DNA from 3 places in the Luteibacter sp. 22Crub2.1 genome. Region 3 is predicted to be linked to each of the others. Evidence: predicted binding sites of a transcription regulator. Region 3 holds the regulator's gene; each other region holds the start of a gene.

Region 1 (7,430 bases), on a different contig from region 3:
GCACGCCGCTCGATGGAAGAATTCGTGATGAGCGGCGGCCTGTGGCCCGAGGCGCTGGAAGGCTGGCGTCGTGAGGTGCTTTACGACCGGTTGTCGGCGTTGTTGCCCGACCGGACCTGACGCCGTCGCCAAGGGCTTGGCGACCCGCTGTTCCCCTGCTAACATTTGTGGCTCGTGTGGGGCCTTAGCTCAGCTGGGAGAGCGCGTCGTTCGCAATGACGAGGTCGGGGGTTCGATCCCCCCAGGCTCCACCAATCCGATACCGACAAAACAGCGCGTGGTGCTTCGGCACCTCGCGCTGTTTTGCTTTACGAGGCTTCTTGGTCCAGCCGGCGTTCGTCGTAGTCCGACTGCGCCTGCGCCATCGCCTGCCCGTGTCGGCCGGCCCAGATGCACAGCGCATCGAACGGATCCTTCAGCGTACGCCCCAGCGGGGTGATCGAGTACTCCACCGCGACGGGCGACAGCGGCAGCACGCGCCGCGCGACCAGACCGTTTCGCTCCAACCGTCGCAGCGCCTCGGTCAGAGCCTTATGCGTGATCCCTTCCAGCCGGCGCAGCAGCTGATTGAATCGCACCGGGTTTTCGCAGACCACGCTGAGGATCATCACCGACCACTTGTTGGCGATCTGGTCGAGGATCGGTTTGGTTTCGCGCACGTCGATCAGCGCGACTTCGTCGTCGGGGAGCGGAAGCCTGGGCGGCATGAAGATAACCTCGCGTATACCTACGCACTTCAAAGTGCATAATTGACCGTAGATATACGCCGTATACCATGATGCTTCAAGTCCTTCCGGAGCATCGTCATGTCGCAACTCAGTGGAAAAATCGCCGTCGTTACCGGTGGTGGCAGCGGGATCGGGCTCGCCATCGCCCAGCGCTTCGTCAACGATGGTGCCTATGTCTTCATCGTCGGCCGCCGCCAGGCGACACTCGATGACGCCATCGCCGGCCTCGGCGCCAACGCCGAAGCCGTGCAGGCCGACGTTACCGACGCCGTCCAGCTGGACCGCGTCTTCGCCACGGTCGTCGCACGCAAGGGTCGCGTCGACACCCTCGTGGTCAACTCGGGCATCAGCGAATACAGCCTGGTCGACGACATCACCGAAGCGCACTTCGACGGCATCTTCGACCTCAACGTCCGCGCCGCGGCATTCACCGTGCAGAAAGCGGTGCCGCACATGCCCCCGGGCGGCACCATCGTGCTGATCGGGTCCATCGCGGATGCGATCGGCGTGTATGGCTACGGCACCTACGCCGCAAGCAAGGCGGCGCTGCGCTCGTATGCCCGCACCTGGACCGCCGAGCTGGTCAGCCGCGGCATCCGCGTCAACACGCTCAGCCCGGGCCCGGTCGACACCGACATGATGGCTGCCGCTTCCGATGAGGTGCGCGAGACGCTGACCGCCCGCATACCCCTCGGCCGTATGGGCAGACCCGATGAGGTCGCCGCGGCGGCGTTGTTCCTGGCCTCGTCCGAGAGCAGCTTCATCGCGGGCGCGGAACTGTGCATCGACGGCGGCATGACACAGGTCTGACCGGTTTTGCTTTATGGTCATGGGATGACTTCCGACCTCAAAACCACGCCTTCCGTCCTTTTCATCTGCACCGGCAATATCTGCCGGTCGCCCACCGCCCATGCCCTGCTCATGCACAAGGCGGCCGAACTGGGCTGGGACGTCCGCGTCGACAGCGCGGCCGTCAGCGGTGAAGAGATCGGCAATCCGCCCGACTCGCGCGCGCTGACCGAGTTGCGTCGACGTGGCGTCGCCATGCCGACACATCGCGCGCGCCGCGTCACCGCCAGGGACTTCGAGGACTACGACCTCGTACTGGGCATGACCGGTTCACACATCGACGCCCTCCGCCGTGTCGCACCCGACGCGGCGGACAAGGTCGGGCTGCTGATGGACTATGCGGACGGTCCGAAAGGCCTCGACGTGCCCGATCCGTGGTACGGCTCGGCGAAGGATTTCGTGCACGCGTTCGACATGATCGAGCGCGGCGTCGATGGCGTGATTCGTAAGCTCCGAGAGCCCGCCGCACGGTGACCGTTTCGGAACTCGACCATCTCGGGCAGCTCCTGGGCGAGCGCCCTGCCCGCCTGCATACGCTCTCCGGCGGCGACATCGCGCGCAGCGTTCGTGTCGAGCGGCAGGATGGCAGCCACGTCATGGCCAAGTTCCGTCGACCGGGACAAGCCGCGCTGACGCTCGAGGCGAGCATGCTCGATGACTTGCGTGCCGCCGGGCTCCCCGTGCCCGAGACGCTGGCGGTCGATGACGATGCACTCGTACTGGCGTGGGTCGACGATGGCGGCCGTGGCTTCGAAGACGAGGTGCAGCGTGCCGCCGGTCGTGCTATCGCAACCATGCATGCGCAGCCCGTGGGCGATGAGTTCGGATATAGGCACGACACGGTGATCGGCAGCATCCCGCAACCGAATACGTTCGATCGCGACTGGATCGCGTTCTTTCGCGACCGGCGCCTGCTTTATATGGCGGGACTCGCGGATGAAGCCGGCGAATTGCCTTCGTCGTTTCGTCACCGTATCGACAAGGTGGCCCAGCGTCTTGGCGAGTGGATCGATCCGGCGGTGCAGCCGTCGCTAGTACATGGCGATCTGTGGGGAGGCAATATGCTGGCGACCGCGCATGGCGGCGCCTGCTTTATCGATCCGGCCATCTATCGCGGTGATGGTGAGGTCGACCTTGCGCTGGCGACGCTGTTCGGCAGTGTCGGGCCGGCCTTCTTCGAGGGGTATAACGAGATCCGGCCGCTCGAACGCGGATTCATGACGACGAGGCGGCACCTCTACCAGCTGTATCCGCTGTTGATGCATGTGCGCTTGTTCGGCGGCTCGTACCTCGCCCCGCTCGACAGCACACTCGGAAAACTGGGCGTCTGATGCTTCGCCGGGCGGTCAGCGACTCGACGCATCCAGGCGTTCGCGCAAATACGTCACCACCCGCATCGCCCGCATCGACAACGCCCACTCCGCCCGACACACCAGCCAAAGCGTATCGACGACAGGATCCGTGCCCCGCACTACCTGGATAGCCTCCTGCCGCGCAAACGCACGACGCGCATGCTCCGGAATCACCGTGAAGCCAAGTCCGCGCGCTACCGGCTCAAGAATCAGCCCGATCTGATTACTGAACCCTGCGACGGGAACACCCTTAAGACCACCGGCACCGGGAAACTGACGCGCCAGGAGCCGCGTCGCCATCGCCTGACCGTCGGGATGGTCAATAAAGCCAATCTGGACGAGATCCTTCCAACCCTTCACATCGCGGTCGGCAGGAGCGACCAGTTCCAGCGCCTCAGTCGTAAACGGCTCGGCGGCCAGCGATTCGTCATCGGGCCGCAGGCTCATCAGACCGATTTCATAGCGGCTTTCCATCACCGCCGCGCGAACTTCGCTGTCCGGGGCAAAGCGATGGCGAATGACAAGCCCCGGATTCGCCTGCTGCAGATTCAGCAATAGCGGATACAGCGACAAGCCAATGCTTCCAGGCGTAATCATACTGACCTCGCCCTCCAGCGCGTCGACATCCGACAGGCGCAGCTTCAGCGCCTTGTCGGCGCGGTCCACGTCACGGCAGTAGTCCAGTAGGGCGAGGCCGGCTGGCATCAGCTCGATGCTTCGGGGCCGGCGAATCACCAGGGGCCCCAGCCGGTCCTCGAGCTGACGGATGTGCTGGCTGATGGCGGCCTGGGTGACACCCAGTCGCTCAGCGACACGGGTAAAGTTACCGAGGTCGGCAAGCTGCCGGAAGCTCTCCAGCCATTGCGGTTGAATCATAGGATTCTCTTATCCGTGAGAGATTATTCGCGCGAGCGAACTTATGGTCATTATCGACCCTCATGCAAAGGGCTGCTAGTCGTCCTCGCCCGCGAAACGTAACCAGCCTGGAACAACGATAGTCCCCGCCTCCGCAAGGCGATCGAGGCCCCCATCCACCTGCACGGTCGCCCCGTACTGCCCACGCAATTCGGCAACCACCGGCGAAGCCGTGCGCATCCAAAACAGTCGCCGGGCCGTACGTCACGTCGACGGTGACGGTCATCCCGGCGTCGCGTCCGCTGACGTGTTCTCGAACATCGTGGACCTGAACGCGCGACGCCGAACGACCGGCCGATCCGGTACTTGATGCATCACTTGGCATGCAGCTTGCCTTTACCATGGCAGGCTGCGCCGGCGCGAACGGGATTCGGTGCCTCAAACGCTTACCGCCACTTGCCGGGAATGGACATTCGCAGGGGCTGATACAGGTCATGTTGGCAGGATGGGAATCAATTCGATGACACCGCCGCGCACCGCGCGCGTGCCCAGGGCACGCTTGTGCCTCGCACTGGCGCTGGCTCTGCACGGGCCTCTGGCGCTGGCCGCGGCGCCTTCCGAACGCGACGCTCTGATGGCGAAGGCACGCGACGAACGTAGCGCGGGGCACCGCATCGACGCGCTGGCGCACTGCCAGGAGGTACTGGCCCGCTGGCCGGACGATCGCGAGGCACAGACGCTCAACGTCGCTTTATTGACGGAAATGGGCGCGACGACGCGCGCCAGGGAACTGGCGGCTCGCTTGCAACCGCCCCAGAGCGTGGGCGATCGCGTCCATCTGGACGCCGATCACATCGCCCACGAAATCCGCTGGGCTAACGGCGAGCCCGCCGATCCGCGCGCACCCTATGCCGAGGCCGACCGCGCCGTGGCCGATGCCCGTCGCCTCGCGGACGATCCCCAGCTGGACCAGGGCCTGCGCCAGCGCGCGGAGCTGGATCTGCTGGTGGCGCTGGACCAGGCCGGTCGCGCGGACGAGGTGGTCACGCGTTACGACGCGCTTCGCCAGCGTAACGTCGCCCTGCCCGCTTACGTCGAGCGCGCCGTCGCCGATGCGCTGCTGGTCAGGCGTCGGCCGGCGGAAGCCGCAACCCTTTACGAAGACAGCATTGCCAAGGACCCGGGCCCCTATGGCGCCGCCGATTTCGAACCACGCATCGGCCTGATGTACGCCTACCTGGAATCCGGGCAGACGGACAAGGCCATCCGGACCATCGATGCGCTCGCCGCGAAAGAGCCGACATGGACGCGCGTGCCCGGTATCCGTGCTCCGATCCAGAACCAGCGCAAGGTCGATGCCGATCTCAACGCGGCCACACTCCGCGAATACGTCGACATGCCGGCCGACGCGTACGACCGCCTTCTTCCGATGTCGCGCGAGGCGCCCGCCAACTCGCAGATCCGTCGCGAGCTCGGCATGGTCGAGCTGGCGCGCGGCTGGCCACGCCGCGCGCAGGAAGACTTCAACATCGCCGGCACGCTCGACCGCCGCGATGTCGGCGCCTACATCGGTGAAGCCGACGCCGCGCGCGTGCTCAACGATTATGAAAGCGTGGACGAGGACCTGGGCGTCGCGCAGACCCTGGCCGACCGCAATGGGCGCGTCGCCCGCGCCGTGCAGTCGTGGAACCGCGGCCGCGGCTGGCAGTTCGATCTGAGCACCGAACAGGGCAAGGGCTCCAGCCCCGACTTCGGCGACCGAGACGCCACGACCCAGGCGTCGGCCGCGAGCCCGCTGATCGACGATCACTGGCGTGTGCTGGCACTGGCCCGCTACTCGACCGCCGACCTGCCCGAAGGCGACGTGCGTCGCTCACGCGTCGGCGTGGGCGTGATCGGCTATGCCCGTGGTCTCGAGGCTTATGTGCGCGCCCTTCCCGCCGCCGACCGTTATGTCGGCAAGACCGCCCTCGAGGCCGGCTTCGACTGGTCGATCACCGATCACTGGGCCTGGGCGACCGATTACAGCACCGCGGGCGACGACGCGCCGCTGCGTGGACAGTACTACGGCATTTCAGCGAAGACGCTGGATACCGCCGTCACCTGGAAAGCGAGCGAGCTGACCCAGGCGCGCGTGGGCCTGTCGCGCGACAACTTCAGCGACGACAACAAGCGCACGTCATGGACCGCCTCGCTGACCCAGCGACTGCACACCGCTCCCAATCTGGCGCTGGACGGCGGCATCGAACTGGGTGGCTCGATGAACACCCTGACCGATCGCCCTTACTTCAACCCGCGCCGCGACAAGAGCTACGCGGTCACGGGCCGCCTGCAGAACCTGCTCGGCCAGTTCTACGAGCGCGCGGTCACACAGCGGATCGACGTCGCCGTGGGACAGTACGCCGAACAGGGCTACGCCACCGACTGGATGGCCACCATCCGTTACGGTCAGACGTTCCAGCCGCGCGCCGGTATCCGGCTGGGCTGGGGAATCGGCTGGCACAACCAACCTTACGATGGTCAACGCGAACACCGCTTCGTCCTCGACCTGACGATGCACTGGGGAGAATGAGAGTCATGCGTCCGCTGTTGTTTCTGCTGATCCTGCTCGGAGCGGCCCTGTCCGCCGCCGCGCAGCCGGTCGCCGCCCCGCACCCCACCCTCATCGTCCTGGCCTACCACGACGTGCGCGACGACGTCGGCCTTCAGGCCGATCACGATCCGGATGCGACCAGCACCGATCACCTCATCGCTCATTTCGACTGGCTGCGCGCCAACGGCTACAACATGGTCAGCCTGTCGCAGGTCGTGGACGCCAGCAACGGCGGCAAGCCCTTGCCGAAGGACGCCGTACTCCTGACCTTCGACGATGGCCTGGAGAGTTTCTACACCCGCGTGTATCCGCTCCTGCGTGCCTATCACTATCCCGCGCTGCAGGCGCTGGTCGGCTCGTGGATGGACATGCCCGACGGCAAGCACATGCCGTACAACGGCGGCGACTGCACGCGTTCGTGTTTCCTCACCTGGGATCAGGTCGCCGAGATGCAGAAATCGGGCCTCGTCGAGTTCGGCTCGCATACGTGGGAAATGCATCAGGGGCAGAACGGCAACCCGCAGGGTAACCAGATGCCCATGGCCGCCTCGATCGCTTACGACAGCGCCACGAAGCACTACGAGACCGAGGCCGAATACGCCGCGCGCGTCCGCAAGGACCTTTCGCACAGCGCGGAAGAAATCGCCGCGCGTACCGGCGTGCGCCCGCGCGCGGCGGTGTGGCCTTACGGTGCCTACACCCGCGTGGGTCGCGAAGTCGCCGCCGACCTCGGGATGAGCGTGTCGCTCAGCCTGGGCGACAGCGTCCCCACGCTGATCCCCGGCAAGACGATCCCGCGCCTGCTGGTCAGCGGCAACGTCACCGCCAACCGCCTCGGCTGGCTGATGCGTCATCAGGCCCGTGTCGACGCCACGCGCGCCGTACAGGTCGACCTCGACTACATCTACGACCCCGATCCGGCGCAGCAGGACCGCAACCTGTCGAAGCTGCTCGACCGGATCAAACGGATGCACCCCAGCCAGGTCTGGTTGCAGGCCTACGCGGACCCGGATGGTGACGGCGTGGCCGATGCCGTTTACTTCCCCAACCGTC
Region 2 (7,430 bases), on a different contig from region 3:
GCACCTCCTGTAGGAGCCCGCCCCGCGGGCGACGCGAGCCCCCCTCACGACCGCTTCCACTGAGCAAGCACGTCCCGAAACCCACGCATCGCAGGGGCCGCGGGCACGGAAGGATCGTCCGACACCGGCGTCTCCAGCACATGCAACGTACGCAGCCCGCCCGCAGGCGACGCACCCACCAGGATCTGCGTGCCGCCAACCTCCAGCAACATCACTTTTTCCTTGATGCCCACCGGCATCGATTCGATGACGCGGATCTTCCGGCCACCCGGACTCACCCGTGCCTGGGCACGACGAGCCATCCAGCCGACGAAGAAAATGAGCGCCACGACGCCGAGCAGGCTGATCAGGACGCGGACCAGTTCCGCGCCCGAATCGACCGCCGGAGCGGCGACCGGAGCCGCCATCAGGGCGCAGGGAAGGGAGCCACCGGCGAAGGCGGCGACAGTACGGCGCATGGGAATCACCGCAGCTTGCGGACGCGCTCGGCCGGGCTGATCACGTCGGTCAGCCGGATACCGAACTTCTCGTTGATGACCACGACTTCGCCGTGGGCGACCAGCGTACCGTTGACGAAGACGTCCAGCGGCTCACCGGCGGCGCGGTCGAGCTCGACGACGGAGCCCTGGTTGAGCTGCAGCAGGTTGCGGATGCTGATCCTGGTCCGGCCCACTTCCATGGCCATGGTGACCGGCACATCGAGAATGACGTCGAGGTTGACCTCGCTGCCGAGCCCCATGGTCCGGGCCAGGGCGGCATCGGTGCCTTCGATATTGTCGAGCGTGGATTCGTTCATGTCCGTTCCAGAGTGTCGTTACCGGGTTACGGGAGCTATGAAGCAATCCGCGTGCCACGCTGTCGAAACGCTGGAGACTGTAAATTTAGCGTGTTTTTTCAGTGCTTTGAACGACGCTTTCCGGTCACGTCTCGCGCCCGGAAAGTGACGCTCGGCGGAAACCTGACGCTCGACGGCAGTTAGTCACCGAGCCGGTCCATTGACGGCACTTCACGCCAGTACGGGCATCGGCTCCGTCGTGGTCACCGGCATCGCCCTGCCCTCGCCGCGCTTGCGCATCAGCGAATCGAACTGCACCGCCTTGTTGCCGCCGGAGTTGGCCATGCGGCCCCGGAAAATAGGCACGTCTTCGGCAAAGACCGTTGCCGTTTCGGGCAGGCTGATCGGGATGATGTCGCCCTTGCGCAGGTGCAGGAAGTCGCCGATGGTCAGGCGCGCTTCGGCCAGCATCGAGGTGATCTCCACTTCCGCATCGAGAATTTCCTCGTGCAGGTTCTGGATCCAGCGCTCATCGCGCTCGGCCCGGTCGCTCTGCACACCGGCATCGAGCAGTTCACGGATCGGCTCAACCATGGAATACGGCAGCGTGAGATGGACTTCACCGCCGCCGCCGTCGAGCTCGATATGGAAGCGCGACACCACCACCGTCTCGGTCGGGCTGACGATGTTGGCGAACTGCGGGTTGATCTCGGAATTGAGGAACTCGAACTGCATCTTGAGGACCGGCGCCCATGCTTCCGCCATGGCCGAAAAGGCCTCCGCCAGCACGATCTGGATCACGCGGTTCTCGGTCGGCGTGAAGTCGCGGCCCTCGATACGCGCGTGGTAGCGGCCGTCACCACCGAAGAAGTTGTCGATCACCGTGAACACCAGGCGCGGCTCGAACACCATCAGCGCGGTACCGCGCAGCGGCTTGATGCGAATGAGGTTGAGATTGCTCGGCACCGCCAGCGAGTGAACGTATTCGTTGAACTTGGTCATCTTCACGCCAAGCACCGACACTTCGCAGGACTTGCGCAGCACGTTGAACAGGTTGGCGCGGAAATACCGGGCGAAACGGTCGTTGACCATCTCCAGCGTAGGCAGACGCCCGCGCACGATACGGTCCTGCTGGGTGAAATCGTATTCGTGAACACCGCCCGGTGGCGGCAGCTCGACCTCGGTTTCGACGGCACCGCCTTCCACACCCGCGAGCAGGGCGTCGATTTCTTCCTGGGTGAGAATGTCGCTCATGGCTGCGGGTGTCCCGTCACTGCATGATGAAGCTGGTGAAATAGACCGCGTCCACCCCGGGGCGACCGATCTTTTCCTTCAGCACGCGCTGAATCTCGGCGAGCGCGGCGGCCTGCAGCTTCTGCTTGCCCTTGACGTCGGACAGGGACTTCACGTCCTGCGCGGAGAACAGCATCAGCAAGGCATTGCGGATCTCGGGATCGGCTTCCTTCGCCGCGGCGATCGCCTCCGGGTCGTGGGACATGACGTTCACACCGACCTGAAGGAAACGCAGCGCCGCCTCGTCCTGGAAATTGACCACGAAGGCCGGATCCAGCTGCAGATAAACCGCGGGTTTGGCCTTGGCCGCCGCGGCGGCATCGGCCGCACTCGTCTTGCCGTGGCCGCCCTTCATCAGAAACCAGCCGCCCGCACCGCCCGCCGCCAGCACGATGACCGCGCCGATGATCAGCAACTTGCCCTTGCCTTTCTTCTTTACGGGAGCGCCTTCGGGCGCGTCCATCTGTGCTGCGGCCATGCGTGAAAAACCTCTGTGATGCGAATGCGATGTCGTCGTTGCCCGATGGGCTCATGGGTATTGTTGCAAGCGACGTGCCATGTGCGTACATGTAGCGCGATGCGCATCCCGCCTCGCGTCGTGCCGTCGTCGCCCCGAATACGCGCTGTCGCCGCGACGATGAATTGACGCGCGCCAATTCGTCGTCACCCAATCGATCGTCAGGCCACTTCGTCGACGAGACCGCGGGATACGCGCGAGGTCGCCAGTGTGACCGTCGCGCCCTGTGCATCGTCCGCGCCACCCTGCCCCGCGCCGCCGTTGCCGGTATGCCCGTCATCCTGCCCGTTCTGGCGCTGACCCACGTCGGTCTGGCCGAGCGACAGGCCGTGATGCGCCAGCATCGTGTCGAGCTGCGAGAGCGTCTGCTGGACGGCATGCACCGCTGCCGGGTGCTGCGCCATGATCGCGACATTGACCTTGCCGCCGTCGACATTCACGCGGACGTCCATGCTGCCCAGCTCTTCGGGGTGCAACTTGATCCGCGCTTCCTTGACGTCACCACCGCCCATCCAGGCGATCTGCTCGCCCAGTTCCTGGGCGAACTGCGGCGAGGTGGCGGCCTGTGTGGCCTGTACCTGCAAGGCCGCGCCGTCCACCGGTGCCAGACCGGGCGTGTGGGTCAGCGGCATCGGGCTGGTCGTCGGATCGGAAGGCGACGCCGCGTCCTCCTTTCCCGTGCCCACGGTCACCGTGCGCGCGGCCAGAAGCGCAGCCAGCGGGGATCCGGCGGCCGTCGACGCGGTCGCATCGGCAAGGGCACCGGCGCCCTCGGTCGACGCCAGCATCGCACCCTTGCCGTCGCCACCGGTCACGGCGGCAGCGGCAGCGTTCGGCAGACCCATGGCCAACGCGCCAGCGCTGAGATCGCCCGTCTTCCCGGCGGCGCCCTTCAGGGCACCCAGCGTCTTCGACGCCAGTTCGGTCACCTTGGGCGGTACGCCGATCAGGGCGAGCATCGTGCTGGCAATGGACGTGTCGTTGTTGTCGGACGTGTCGTCCTTCTTCGCGTCATCCTGATTGGCGGTCTTATCCGCTTTCGTGCTCGTAACCTTGCCGTCATCGGCTTTGGCAGACGTCGTGCTCTTGTCGTCGCGATCGTCGGCGCTGTCGTCCTTCGCCTTGTGCGTGTCGGACGGTGCGTTGCCGCGGCTGCTGGCATGGGCGTCAGCCGCATGCGGCCTGACCGTGCCGCCGGCGCCGGCGTGCGCCTGGGCATGCGCGCTGTCGAGCACCGCGTCGAAGCGCTTCGACGGGGTCGTGTCGTCGTTCGCCCTGGCCGTCGCGTTCGACGCGGACGTGGGTGCCTGGCTGACCGGGCGGGCGAGGTTGAGGGCGACAGTAGCGTTATTCATGCGGTGCTTCCGGTGAGATCATGCCGAACCCCTCGGGTTACGGCGGTACTGCGAGCGCTCGTCGGCCTGTTCCTGCTCCCGACGATCCTGTGACTTACGTTCCTGGTCGCGATACCTGGTGGTCACCGACTCGAGCGCCTTGGCACGGCCGCGGGCCTCCGCCCACGACTGGCGCGCTCGTTCGAGCCCCTGCTCACGACGCTGGACTTCGCTCATCTGCTGCACGATGGCCATGTCGATCTTCTGCAGGAACTGCTGCCGGTTGAGCAACGCGCTGACGCCGATGCCATCGGGCATCGCCGCGTACTCGTTGCGATAGCGACGTAGCTCGGCCAGCTGCTGTTCGCTCTCGGCAAGCGTCCGCTGGTGCGTGGCGAGCGCACGCGTCGCGTCCTCCGCCTTCTCGGCGGCGATATCGACAACGGGTTGCAGGCGGTCGGCACGCGAGGCCATCAGTTAGTCCTCGCGACATCGACGAGGCCGGCTTCCGCATCGGCCAGATCCACCGGCACATCGGTTTCCTGCTGCAGGAAGGCCGAAAGACGCGGATACAAGGCAATCGCTTCGTCCGTACGCGGATCGCTGCCCTTCTGGTACGCCCCCACCGCGATGAGGTCGCGCTGCTGGCGATACGCCGAATACACCTGGCGGAAGCGCTGGGCGGAACGCATGTGATCCTTGCTGACGACCGCCGGCATGACGCGGCTGATCGACGCTTCGATGTCGATCGCCGGGTAATGACCGGCTTCCGCCATGTCGCGCGACAAGACGATATGACCGTCGAGAATGGCGCGCGCGGAGTCGGCGATCGGATCGTGGCGGTAATCGTCGCCTTCGGTGAGCACGGTGTAGAACGCCGTGATCGAGCCGCGACCTTCCGCGTCGTTGCCCGCGCGCTCCACCAGCGCCGGCAACATCGCGAATACGGACGGCGGATAACCTTTGGTGGCCGGCGGTTCGCCGATCGCGAGCGCGATCTCGCGCTGCGCCTGGGCATAACGGGTGAGCGAATCCATCAGCAGCAGCACGCGTTTGCCCTGGTCCCGAAAATGCTCCGCCACGGCGGTCGCGACCTGAGCGCCACGCAGGCGACTGAGCGGCGGCGCGTCCGCGGGGGCGGCGACGACCACCGCGCGACGGCGGCCTTCCTCGCCCAGCGTATGGTCGACAAATTCCTTTACTTCGCGGCCTCGTTCGCCGATCAGGCCGACCACGACGACGTCGGCGTCGGTGAAACGGGTCATCATGCCCATCAGCGTCGACTTGCCGACGCCGGAACCGGCGAACAGGCCGATACGCTGGCCGCGACCGACGGTCAACAACGAATTGATCGCACGCACGCCGACATCGAGCGGCGTATCGATCGGCTGGCGCAGCATCGGGTTGATCGGGTCGCGGCGCAGCGGTACCCGGTCGCGCGCCAGCAACGGACCCTGACCGTCGAGCGGGACGCCGTCGGGGCCGATGACACGGCCGAGCAGCGAATCACCGACGGGAATGCCCGACACGGCAGCCACCGGCGTGACGCGCGCATTGGGCAGCACACCGTGCATTTCACCGGTGGGCATCAGCAGAAGCCGGCCATCGGAAAAACCGACCACTTCCGTTTCGAGCTGTTTGCCGTTCGCCGAGGTCACCATGCAGCGGGCACCGACGGGCGCTTCGCAGCCGACGGCCTCGAGCGTAAGCCCGACGACGCGACGAAGCTTACCTTCGGCCTGCATCGGGGCAACGCCTTCGGCGCTCGCGCGCTGCGCCGCGAGCGATTGGCGCCAGTGCGCGACGCGTCCGGCGGTATGCGATTCGGCGTTCATGCCCGTTCGTCCAGCGCATCGGCTTCCGCCTCTTCGACACGGCCTTCCAGCACGCTGTCGATCACCGCGGCCAGTCGCGTCCGGAGGCGCGCGTCCACGCGCGAGTGCTCGCTCTCCAGGCGCACGTCACCGCGCTCGAGTGCGGCGTCGTCGACGATCGAACCCTCGTGATCGACCGACGACCGGTGCTCACGCACGATCGCCGCATCCGCCGGGTTGAGGTGAATCTTCAGCTGACGGCTGCCAGCCGGCAGCACGTCGACGGCCTGACGAACCACGTCGACGATCTTTTCGGGGCGCGTCGCGATCTCATATCCCAGCACGCGCTCGGCGATGACGGTGGCGAGCACGGCGAGATCACCGGCGACGTCGGCGTCGAGATCCGCGAACGGGCGCTCCACGGCGGCGAACAAGGCGTCGAGACGCGCGACCTGTGCATCCAGTTCGCGCTTCGCCATCGCACGACCTTCGCTCAGGCCGGCATGAAAACCCTCTTCGCGAGCCTGGCGCTCGATCGCTTCGATCTCGGCCACGGTCGGCCGGTGCGGACCATCGTCCTCCTGCTCGACGACCTCGCGCGGATCGGGACCACCCACGACGGGCAGCTCCCAGCGTTCGAACTGGTCGACGCGCTCGCGGGCGAGGATCGAGGTAAGGCTCATCAGACGAACTCTTCCCCGCCACCGGCGAGATTGATCTGGCCCGCGTCAGCCAGGCGGCGCGCGGTAGCCAGCACTTCCTTCTGTGCCGCATCCACCTCGGAGAGACGGACCGGACCCTTGACCTCGAGGTCGTCGCGCAGCATGTCGGCCGCACGCTTGGACATGTTGGCGAAGATCTTCTCGCGAATGGCCACCTCGGCACCCTTGAGGGCCGTGATGAGGCGCGCCGAAGGCACTTCGCGCAGCAGCGTCTGCATGCTGCGATCGTCGAGGTCGGCGAGGTCGTCGAAGACGAACATCAGTTCTTCGATGCGCTCACCCAGGCCCGAATCGATGCCGCGGATCGACGCCATGAGTTCGGCCTCACGCGAGGTTTCCATCGCGTTGAGGATATCCGCGGCCGCCTTGAGGCCACCGACGGTCGCCGACTTCAGTTTGTTGGAATTGCCGGAGAACTGGCGTTCCATGATTTCGTCGAGTTCGTTGAGCGCGTGCGGCTGCACACCGTCGAGTGTGGCGATACGCATCACCACGTCGCTGCGCGTACGGCCTGGCAGGTAGCCGATGACTTCGGCGGCCTGATCGGACTCGAGATGCGCCATCACCAGCGCGATGATCTGCGGATGTTCCTGCCCGATCATCTCGGCGATGGCACGGCTTTCCATCCACTTCAGCGATTCGAGACCCTTGCTGCTGCGACCGAGCAGGATGCGGTCGATGAGACCGCCGGCCTTGTTCTCACCCAGTGCGTTGACGAGGATGCGGCGGATGTATTCCTCGGTGCCCACGCCGATCGACGTATGCTGACCGACGTCTTCCTGAAGCTTGGTGAGCACCAGCTCGACCTGCTCCTTGCTGACGTTCTTCAGCGCGGCCATCGCCGAGCCCACGGCCTGCACGTCGCGTGCGCCGAGGTGTTTGAGGATGGACGCGGCGTCTTCTTCACCCAGGGTGAGAAGCAGGATCGCCGCCTTTTGTGCGCCCGTCAGGGCTTCTTTCGACTCAGCTGCCATC
Region 3 (7,430 bases):
GCGCGCAGCGTCCATGGAGTCTCCGATGAGGGGGTCGCCGCGGCCGTGAGGGTTCCGAAACGGACCCTGAACCACCGGTCGATGGCAGCGACGATAAAATGAGAATATGTAATGGTAATGGAAATCCGGTGTCGCAGAAATGGACATCCCGGGTCAGAAGCCACCACCCGGACCTCCGAGGCCGCATGAACGCCCGCACCGCCCCGCCTGCCGATCATCCCGTCGTGAATGCCGATACCATCGTCCGTAGCGCGCGCACCGTGATCGTCACCGAGGCCGCGGCGATCCGTGCCCTGGAGTCGAAGATCGACGCCACCTTCGTCCGCGCCTGTCAGATGATTCTGACCTGCAAGGGGCGCGTGGTCGTCTCCGGCATGGGCAAGTCGGGCCACGTCGCCCGCAAGATCGCCGCGACACTGGCCTCCACGGGCACGCCGTCCTTCTTCGTGCATCCGGGCGAGGCCAGCCACGGCGATCTCGGCATGATCCAGCCGGACGACATCCTGCTCGGCATCTCCTACTCCGGCGAGACGGACGAACTCCTCTTCATTCTGCCGGCGGTGAAACGCCAGGGCATCCCGCTGATCGCGATCACCGGCAATCCGAAGTCCTCGCTGGCTCGTCAGGCGGAGGTCAATATCGACGCCAACGTGCCGTCGGAGGCCTGCCCGCACGGACTGGCGCCGACCTCCAGCACGACCGCGGCGCTGGTCATGGGGGACGCGCTCGCCGTCGCACTCCTCGAGGCCCGTGGTTTCACCTCGGACGACTTCGCCCGCTCGCATCCGGCCGGCAGCCTCGGGCGCCGCCTGCTGCTGCATATCGCCGATGTCATGCATACGGGTGACGACGTGCCGCGTGTCGGCGTGGAAGCCTCCGTCAGCGAAGCGCTCGTCGAGATGACCCGCAAGCACCTGGGCATGACCGCCGTGGTGGATAACGAAGGACGGCTGCTGGGCGTATTTACCGACGGCGATCTTCGTCGCGCCCTCGACGACGACGATGTCGATCTGCGCAACGCCACCGTCGGCCAGCTGATGACCCCCGGGCCCAAGACCATCGGCTCGGACAAGCTGGCCGTCGAAGCCGCCCAGCTTATGGAAAAACACCAGATCAACGCGCTGCTGGTCACCGACCCCTCCGGCCAGGTGGTCGGCGCGCTCAACATCCACGACCTGCTCCGCGCCCGCGTCGTCTGACGACCCGGTCCCGGCGCGCCTCGCGCGCGCCCTTTTCGTCCCCATATCGAAACCCATGGCCTACACCCACTACACCGACATCCCCGCCGATATCGCCGAACGCGCGGCCCGCGTGCGCGTCGTCGTCTTCGACGTGGATGGCACCCTGACGGACGGCCGCCTGTGGTACGCCGAGGACGGCCGCGAGACCAAGGTTTTCCACGTGCATGACGGTCTGGGCCTGAAACGCCTTCAGGAAAACGGCATCAAGGTCGCCATCATCACGGCCCGGATCAGTCACCCGGTGTCGCTGCGCGCCGAAGAACTGGGCATTCCCCACGTCTATCAGGGTCAGAAGGACAAACGGGCCTGCCTGAATGCCCTGCTCGACGCCCTCCGCCTTACACCGGAGCAGGCCGCTTTCGTCGGCGACGACTTGCCTGACCTGCCGGCCATGGGTATCGCCGGCCTGGCCGTCGCCGTGGCCAATGCCCACCCCTGGGTGGCCGAGCGCGCCCATTGGCGCACCCGGCTGTCCGGCGGCTACGGCGCCGCCCGCGAGGTCGCCGACATGATTCTCGCCGCCCAGGGCAAGGCCGAAGCCGAACGGGACCGCTGGCTGTGAGCGCCTTCAATCTGCTCAAGGACCGCAGTACCGGCGGTATCGCCGGCATGCTCCTGGTCGCGCTGGGCGCCAGCGTACTGTTCTACTACTGGGTCGCCCCGGAGAAGAAGCTGCAGGACTTCGTCGGTCCGCCGCGCTCGGGCTACGTCCTGACCAACTTCGACCTCGACTCCTACAACGAACAGGGCAAGCTGGCCTTCACGCTCATCGCGCCACATCTGGAGCGCCGCGAGGGTGACGATTCGCTGTACATCAATGCGCCCGACTTCGTGCTGCCCTCGACCAAGGAAGTCGACGTGCCGCCGTGGAAGGGTCATTCGCAGTACGGCTGGGTCAACAAGGACGGCAGCATGCTGAAGCTGCAGGGCAAGGTGCACATGGACCGCGTCGCCTTCGCGCAGACGCCGCCGGCCAGCATCGACACCTCCGAGGTCACCGCGTGGCCCAAGCGGAACTACCTGGAGACCGCCGAGGCGGCCCGTATCGTCCAGGGAACCTCTACAATGAACGGCGTTGGCATGCGCGCCAATCTCGATACCAAGCACCTGGAGCTTCTCGATGCAGTCCACACCACGTATCTGCCGCCCAAGCGCTAACGCGCTGCTTGCGCTGCTTGGCCTGGCGCTCGTGGCCAGCCTGCCGGCCGCCGCCAAGCAGTCCGATCGCAACCAGCCGGCCGACGTCGTCTCCAAGTCGTTCGATGGCTCCCAGCAGCCCAACGGCAAGGTGATCTGGACGGGTAGCGTCGTCCTGACCCAGGGCACCCTGAAGATCACCGGCAGCAAGGCGACGGGTTATTTCGACGCCGATAGCCAGCTCAACCGGGTGGTCGTCGACGGCAGCCCCGCCACCATTCATCAGCTGGACGATTGCGACCAGCCGATGGACGGCAAGGCGTCCAACATCGACTACAAGATCGACAAGGACTTTGCCGTGCTGACCGGCGGTGCCCATGTCAACCAGCCGGCGAAGGGCAGTGCCGATGGCGACAAGCTCACCTATAACACCCAGAACAGCACGATGACGGGCGAGAGCAACGGTCCCGCACCCGTGCACATGACCTTCCAGCCGAAGAGCACCACGCCGGGCGCTCCCGCCAAGGCGGCCGGTGCCTGCCCCACTCCGGCGGCCGCGGCCGCACCTGCCAGGAAGCCCTGACCCGATGCTTTCAGCCCAAGGCCTGCAGAAGCGCTTCCGTGCACGCAAGGTAGTCCGCGACTTCGCCTTTTCCATCCGCGAAGGTGAGGTCGTCGGCCTTCTCGGTCCCAATGGCGCCGGCAAGACGACCTGCTTCTACATGGTGGTCGGGCTGATCCAGGCCGACGCGGGCGTGATCAAGCTCGACCAGCAGGACATTACCGGCCTGCCCATGCACGCGCGTGCCAAGCTCGGCATCGGGTATCTGCCGCAGGAAGCCTCGGTCTTCCGTCGCCTCAGCGTGTCGGACAACATCATGGCGGTGCTCGAGCTGCGCGACGGCATGACGCAGAAGCAGCGCGACGACGAACTCGACAGCCTGCTCGACGAACTGAAGATCGCGCATATCGCCGATCAGAAGGGCATCAGCCTGTCCGGCGGCGAGCGTCGTCGCGTCGAAATCGCCCGGGCGCTGGCGGCACGCCCGCGCTACATGCTGCTCGATGAGCCGTTCGCCGGCGTCGATCCCATTTCCGTGGGCGAGATCCAGCGCATCGTGCGACACCTCAAGGAACGCGGCATCGGCGTGCTGATCACCGATCACAACGTCCGCGAAACGCTCGGCATCTGCGACCGCGCGTACATCCTCAACGACGGTGAGGTCCTCTCGCGCGGTACGCCTCAGCACATCCTCGCCGATGAGAAGGTGCGCGAGGTGTATCTGGGTCGTGAATTCCGCATCTAGAGCGCGTCACCGGCCATCTGCGCCGACGCGCAGATTCGGCCAGAGGTGCTAGCCGGCCGGACCGCTGGTTTGTGGAGGCCGCAAGGGGTTAGGATGGATTCGACACCTCACGCATCGAAGGCATGAAACCCGGACTTCAGTTTCGCCTGCATCAGCAGCTCACGCTGACCCCGCAGCTACAGCAGGCCATTCGTCTGCTCCAGCTGTCGCAGCTGGAGCTCGAAGCGGAACTCCGCCAGATCGCGGAGAGCAACCCGCTGCTCGAGTTTGCCGAAGATGCGGAGTCCGACGCGGATGCCGACGGCGACGCCGCGGACGAGAACGGTTTCGACGCGGAGTTCCCGTCCCGCCAGGAGCTCCCGGCCAAGTCCTCGAAGGAGGACGAGTCCACCGCCACCCCGTCCGAAGAACTCGCCCCGGAGTGGGATGACGATCGCTTCCACGGCGAGGCGGGTGACTACGCCGGCGCCCCATCGCGTGCCAACGGTGGTGACGAAGACGGTTTCGAGCCGCAGAACGCCGCGCCGGAAAGCCTCCAGCAGCACCTGGAGTGGCAGCTCAATCTTTCCCAGTTCTCCCCACGCGACCACGCGATCGCCACCGCGATCATCCACGCGCTGGACGAGGACGGGTACCTGCGCGACGGGGTCGAGGCGGTGGAAGTCGCGCTGCCCGCCGAACTGCGGGCCAGTGCCGGGGAGATCGAAGCGGTACGCCAGCGCGTGCAGCGATTCGATCCCACCGGCATCGCCAGCCTCGATCTGCGCGACTGTCTGCTCTGCCAGCTCTCGCAGTTTTCGACCGAAACCCCGTTCCGCGACCTGGCGATCCGTATCGTCCTTGAAGAGCTGGAGCTCCTCGCGCGAAACGACAGCGTCAAGATCGCCCGTCGGCTCAAGGCCGCCGAGAACGAGGTGGCCAGCGCCGCGGCGCTGATCCGCAGCCTCGATCCGCGCCCGGGCGCCGCGCTGGATGCCACGCCCGTCGAATACGTCGCGCCCGATGTGTACGCACGGCGGGAAGCGGGTCGCTGGACGGTCAGCCTCAACGCCGACGCGCAGCCCCGGCTGGGGCTCAACCAGCATTACTGCAACCTCATCGCCCGCGCGCGCGGCGACGACGCCACCTGGATGAAGGGCCAGCTGCAGGAAGCCCGCTGGTTGCTGAAGAGTCTGCAGTCGCGCGCCGAAACCCTGACCAAGGTCGCGGAAGTCATCGTCCGCCGCCAGAGCGCCTTCCTCGATTACGGCCCCGAGGCCATGCATCCGCTGGTGTTGCGTGAGGTCGCCGAAGAAGTCGGCATGCACGAATCGACGATTTCACGGGTCACCACCCGGAAATACATGCACACGCCGCGCGGCACTTTCGAACTCAAGCATTTCTTTTCCAGTGGCGTGGCGACGGAAGACGGCGGCAGCGCATCCGCCACCGCCATCCAGGCCATGTTGCGCAAGCTCATCACGGGCGAGGACGCACGCCGCCCCTTGTCCGACCAGGCCCTCGCCGAGGAGCTCCATCGACGCGGAATTCAGGTCGCACGCCGTACGGTCGCCAAGTACCGTGAAGCGATGCGAATTCCCAGCTCCAGCGAACGCGTTCGCGCAGGTTGAGAAACATCGGGGGGAACCCCGGCGGAGGTCCACGGTCTCATCAGTTCAGGCTTGAGGAGCGGCAACCCCGCCGTTCCGATCTCGTCGCCATAAGGCGACACCCTCAGCAAGAAGGAGGCGTCATGCAAATCCAGATCAGCGGCCAGCACGTCCATATCACCCCCGCTCTGCGCGAGCGCGTGGAACAGCAAATCGGCCGCTTCGAACGCCTTTTCGACAATATCAAAGCCCTCGACGTGGTCCTTTCCGTCGACAAGAACGAGCACAAGGCCGGAGGCACCCTGCACTGTGCCGGCACCCGGCTCCATGGCGAAGGCGTGGCCCGCCTGGAAGACGACAACAAGGGCGACACGCTTTATTCCGCCATCGACGCCATGATCGGCAAACTCGCCGACCAGCTTCGCAAGCACAAAGAGAAGCTGAAGGATCACCATAACGCCGAAGGCCGCGACGCGCGCGTTGCCAGCACCGACTGACGCGAGCGCCCGGCGGCCGCTCGCGCGCGCCGCCGGGCCTCCTCCCGCGTGTTGATGGCACAATAGCCCCAGCCGGCGCCCTCACGCCGGCTTCGCCATCTAAAGGGATCACACGCGTGGATCGGCTCACCGCCAGACAACTCTTCGACGGCGTCTACGAACGTATGGCGCTTCGCTGGGCCGCCGGCATGCGCGGCGAGGCCCGCGTGCTCGAGCCCAATGCCAAGCAGAGCCGCCGTCCTTCGCTGGTCGGCTACCTCAACGTGATCTACCCGAACAAGGTGCAGATCATCGGCACGGAGGAGCTCAACTACCTCGACGGCCTCGAATCGCGCCAGCGCTGGGAGGTCATCCACAAGATCGCCGCCTACCAGCCGGCCGCGCTGATCGTCACGAAAGACCAGTCGATCCCCTCCGACCTGCGTGAAGTCGCGGAAGAAACCGACACGCCACTGTGGCAGAGCACCAAGCGCGGCCACGAGCTGCTCACGTATCTGCAATATCACTTGGCGCGGACGCTCGCACCCCGGGTCACGCTTCATGGCGTCTTCCTCGAGGTGTTCTCCATCGGCGTGCTGATCACCGGCGACCCGGGCTCCGGCAAAAGCGAGCTGGCGCTGGAACTCATCAGTCGCGGCCACCGCCTGGTCGCCGACGACGCGACCGAATTCACCCTCATCGCGCCAGACGTCATCGACGGCGCCTGCCCCGAGCTGCTGCAGGACCTCCTCGAGGTGCGCGGCCTGGGTGTGCTCAACATCCGCGAGATGTTCGGCCACACGGCGGTCAAGCCATCGAAATACCTGCGTCTGGTCGTGCACCTCAAGCCGTTGACCTCCGGTGAAGACATCGACGCGATGACCCGCCTTACCGGCGACGTCAGCCGGCGTAACGTGCTGGACGTGGACGTGCCCAAGATCACCATTCCCGTCGCTCCCGGCCGTAACCTCGCGGTGCTGGTGGAGGCGGCCGTGCGCAATCACGTGCTCAAGAGCAAGGGCATCGATCCCGCACAAACCTTCATCGACCGGCAGGCGCACCAGATGCGCCGCCTGCCGCCGTGGTGACCGACGTGACCGAGCAAACCATGAGCCCCATCGTCGAACCTGGCGCCATCCATCTGGTCGTCCTTACCGGTATGTCCGGCGGCGGCAAGACGGTCGCCCTGCGTGCGCTGGAAGACCTCGAGTTTTACTGCGTCGACAACATGCCCGCCGAGCTGATTCCCCAGCTCGTCGCCGCCGTCAGCCAGGGCGAGCACGGACCGCGCCGTCGCATCGCCGTGGGCGTCGACGTGCGCAACCGGCGCATCGACCTCTCGCGCATGCCTCACGTGCTTTCCGAGCTTTCCACGGCGGGCGTCCACGTCCATCTGATCTTCCTGGACAGCCGCGACGACGTCCTGATCAAGCGCTACTCCGAGACCCGCCGCCGTCACCCGCTGGCGGCGGAAAAACTCTCGCTGGCCGATTCCATCGCCGAAGAGCGCCGCTTGCTGCGGCCCCTGGTCTCGATCGCGGAAAAAGTCATCGACTCCAGCGACCTCAACGTCCATCAGCTGCGCCGGCTGTTCGCCACGGGATACGCCGCCGCCTCGGACGGCACGACACTGCTCTTCGAGTCGTTCGCCTACCGCCGTGGTTTGCCCTCCGACGCCGA

Evidence for each region. Region 3 encodes sigma-54, which starts transcription at its own class of promoters, with help from an activator protein. Its sites were predicted from a motif close to TGGCACGNGCNTTGC; they were not measured.
Region 1: the regulator sigma-54 is predicted to act here: its motif matches at 4,164-4,178, upstream of pgaA (poly-beta-1,6 N-acetyl-D-glucosamine export porin PgaA).
Region 2: the regulator sigma-54 is predicted to act here: its motif matches at 2,612-2,626, upstream of B5X73_RS16105 (flagellar basal body-associated FliL family protein).

What each region holds. Positions count from the first base shown of each region.
Region 1 is NZ_FUYT01000007.1:82,176-89,605, forward strand. Features, by position in the region: gene B5X73_RS08860 (ribonuclease D) at 1-120, shown strand, start outside; tRNA gene B5X73_RS08865 (tRNA-Ala) at 179-254, shown strand; gene B5X73_RS08870 (winged helix-turn-helix transcriptional regulator) at 309-707, opposite strand; gene B5X73_RS08875 (SDR family NAD(P)-dependent oxidoreductase) at 807-1,538, shown strand; gene B5X73_RS08880 (low molecular weight protein-tyrosine-phosphatase) at 1,563-2,051, shown strand; gene B5X73_RS08885 (fructosamine kinase family protein) at 2,048-2,908, shown strand; gene B5X73_RS08890 (LysR family transcriptional regulator) at 2,924-3,805, opposite strand; gene pgaA (poly-beta-1,6 N-acetyl-D-glucosamine export porin PgaA) at 4,305-6,356, shown strand; gene pgaB (poly-beta-1,6-N-acetyl-D-glucosamine N-deacetylase PgaB) at 6,362-7,430, shown strand, end outside.
Region 2 is NZ_FUYT01000015.1:71,659-79,088, reverse strand. Features, by position in the region: gene fliO (flagellar biosynthetic protein FliO) at 45-458, opposite strand; gene fliN (flagellar motor switch protein FliN) at 464-796, opposite strand; gene fliM (flagellar motor switch protein FliM) at 1,007-2,029, opposite strand; gene B5X73_RS16105 (flagellar basal body-associated FliL family protein) at 2,046-2,546, opposite strand; gene B5X73_RS16100 (flagellar hook-length control protein FliK) at 2,747-3,940, opposite strand; gene fliJ (flagellar export protein FliJ) at 3,959-4,393, opposite strand; gene fliI (flagellar protein export ATPase FliI) at 4,393-5,754, opposite strand; gene B5X73_RS16085 (FliH/SctL family protein) at 5,751-6,416, opposite strand; gene fliG (flagellar motor switch protein FliG) at 6,416-7,405, opposite strand; gene fliF (flagellar basal-body MS-ring/collar protein FliF) at 7,419-7,430, opposite strand, start outside.
Region 3 is NZ_FUYT01000014.1:90,018-97,447, reverse strand. Features, by position in the region: gene B5X73_RS15400 (BolA family protein) at 1-15, opposite strand, end outside; gene B5X73_RS15395 (KpsF/GutQ family sugar-phosphate isomerase) at 186-1,199, shown strand; gene B5X73_RS15390 (KdsC family phosphatase) at 1,255-1,803, shown strand; gene lptC (LPS export ABC transporter periplasmic protein LptC) at 1,800-2,399, shown strand; gene lptA (lipopolysaccharide transport periplasmic protein LptA) at 2,362-2,961, shown strand; gene lptB (LPS export ABC transporter ATP-binding protein) at 2,966-3,685, shown strand; gene B5X73_RS15370 (RNA polymerase factor sigma-54) at 3,808-5,295, shown strand; gene raiA (ribosome hibernation-promoting factor, HPF/YfiA family) at 5,418-5,771, shown strand; gene hprK (HPr(Ser) kinase/phosphatase) at 5,888-6,838, shown strand; gene rapZ (RNase adapter RapZ) at 6,859-7,430, shown strand, end outside.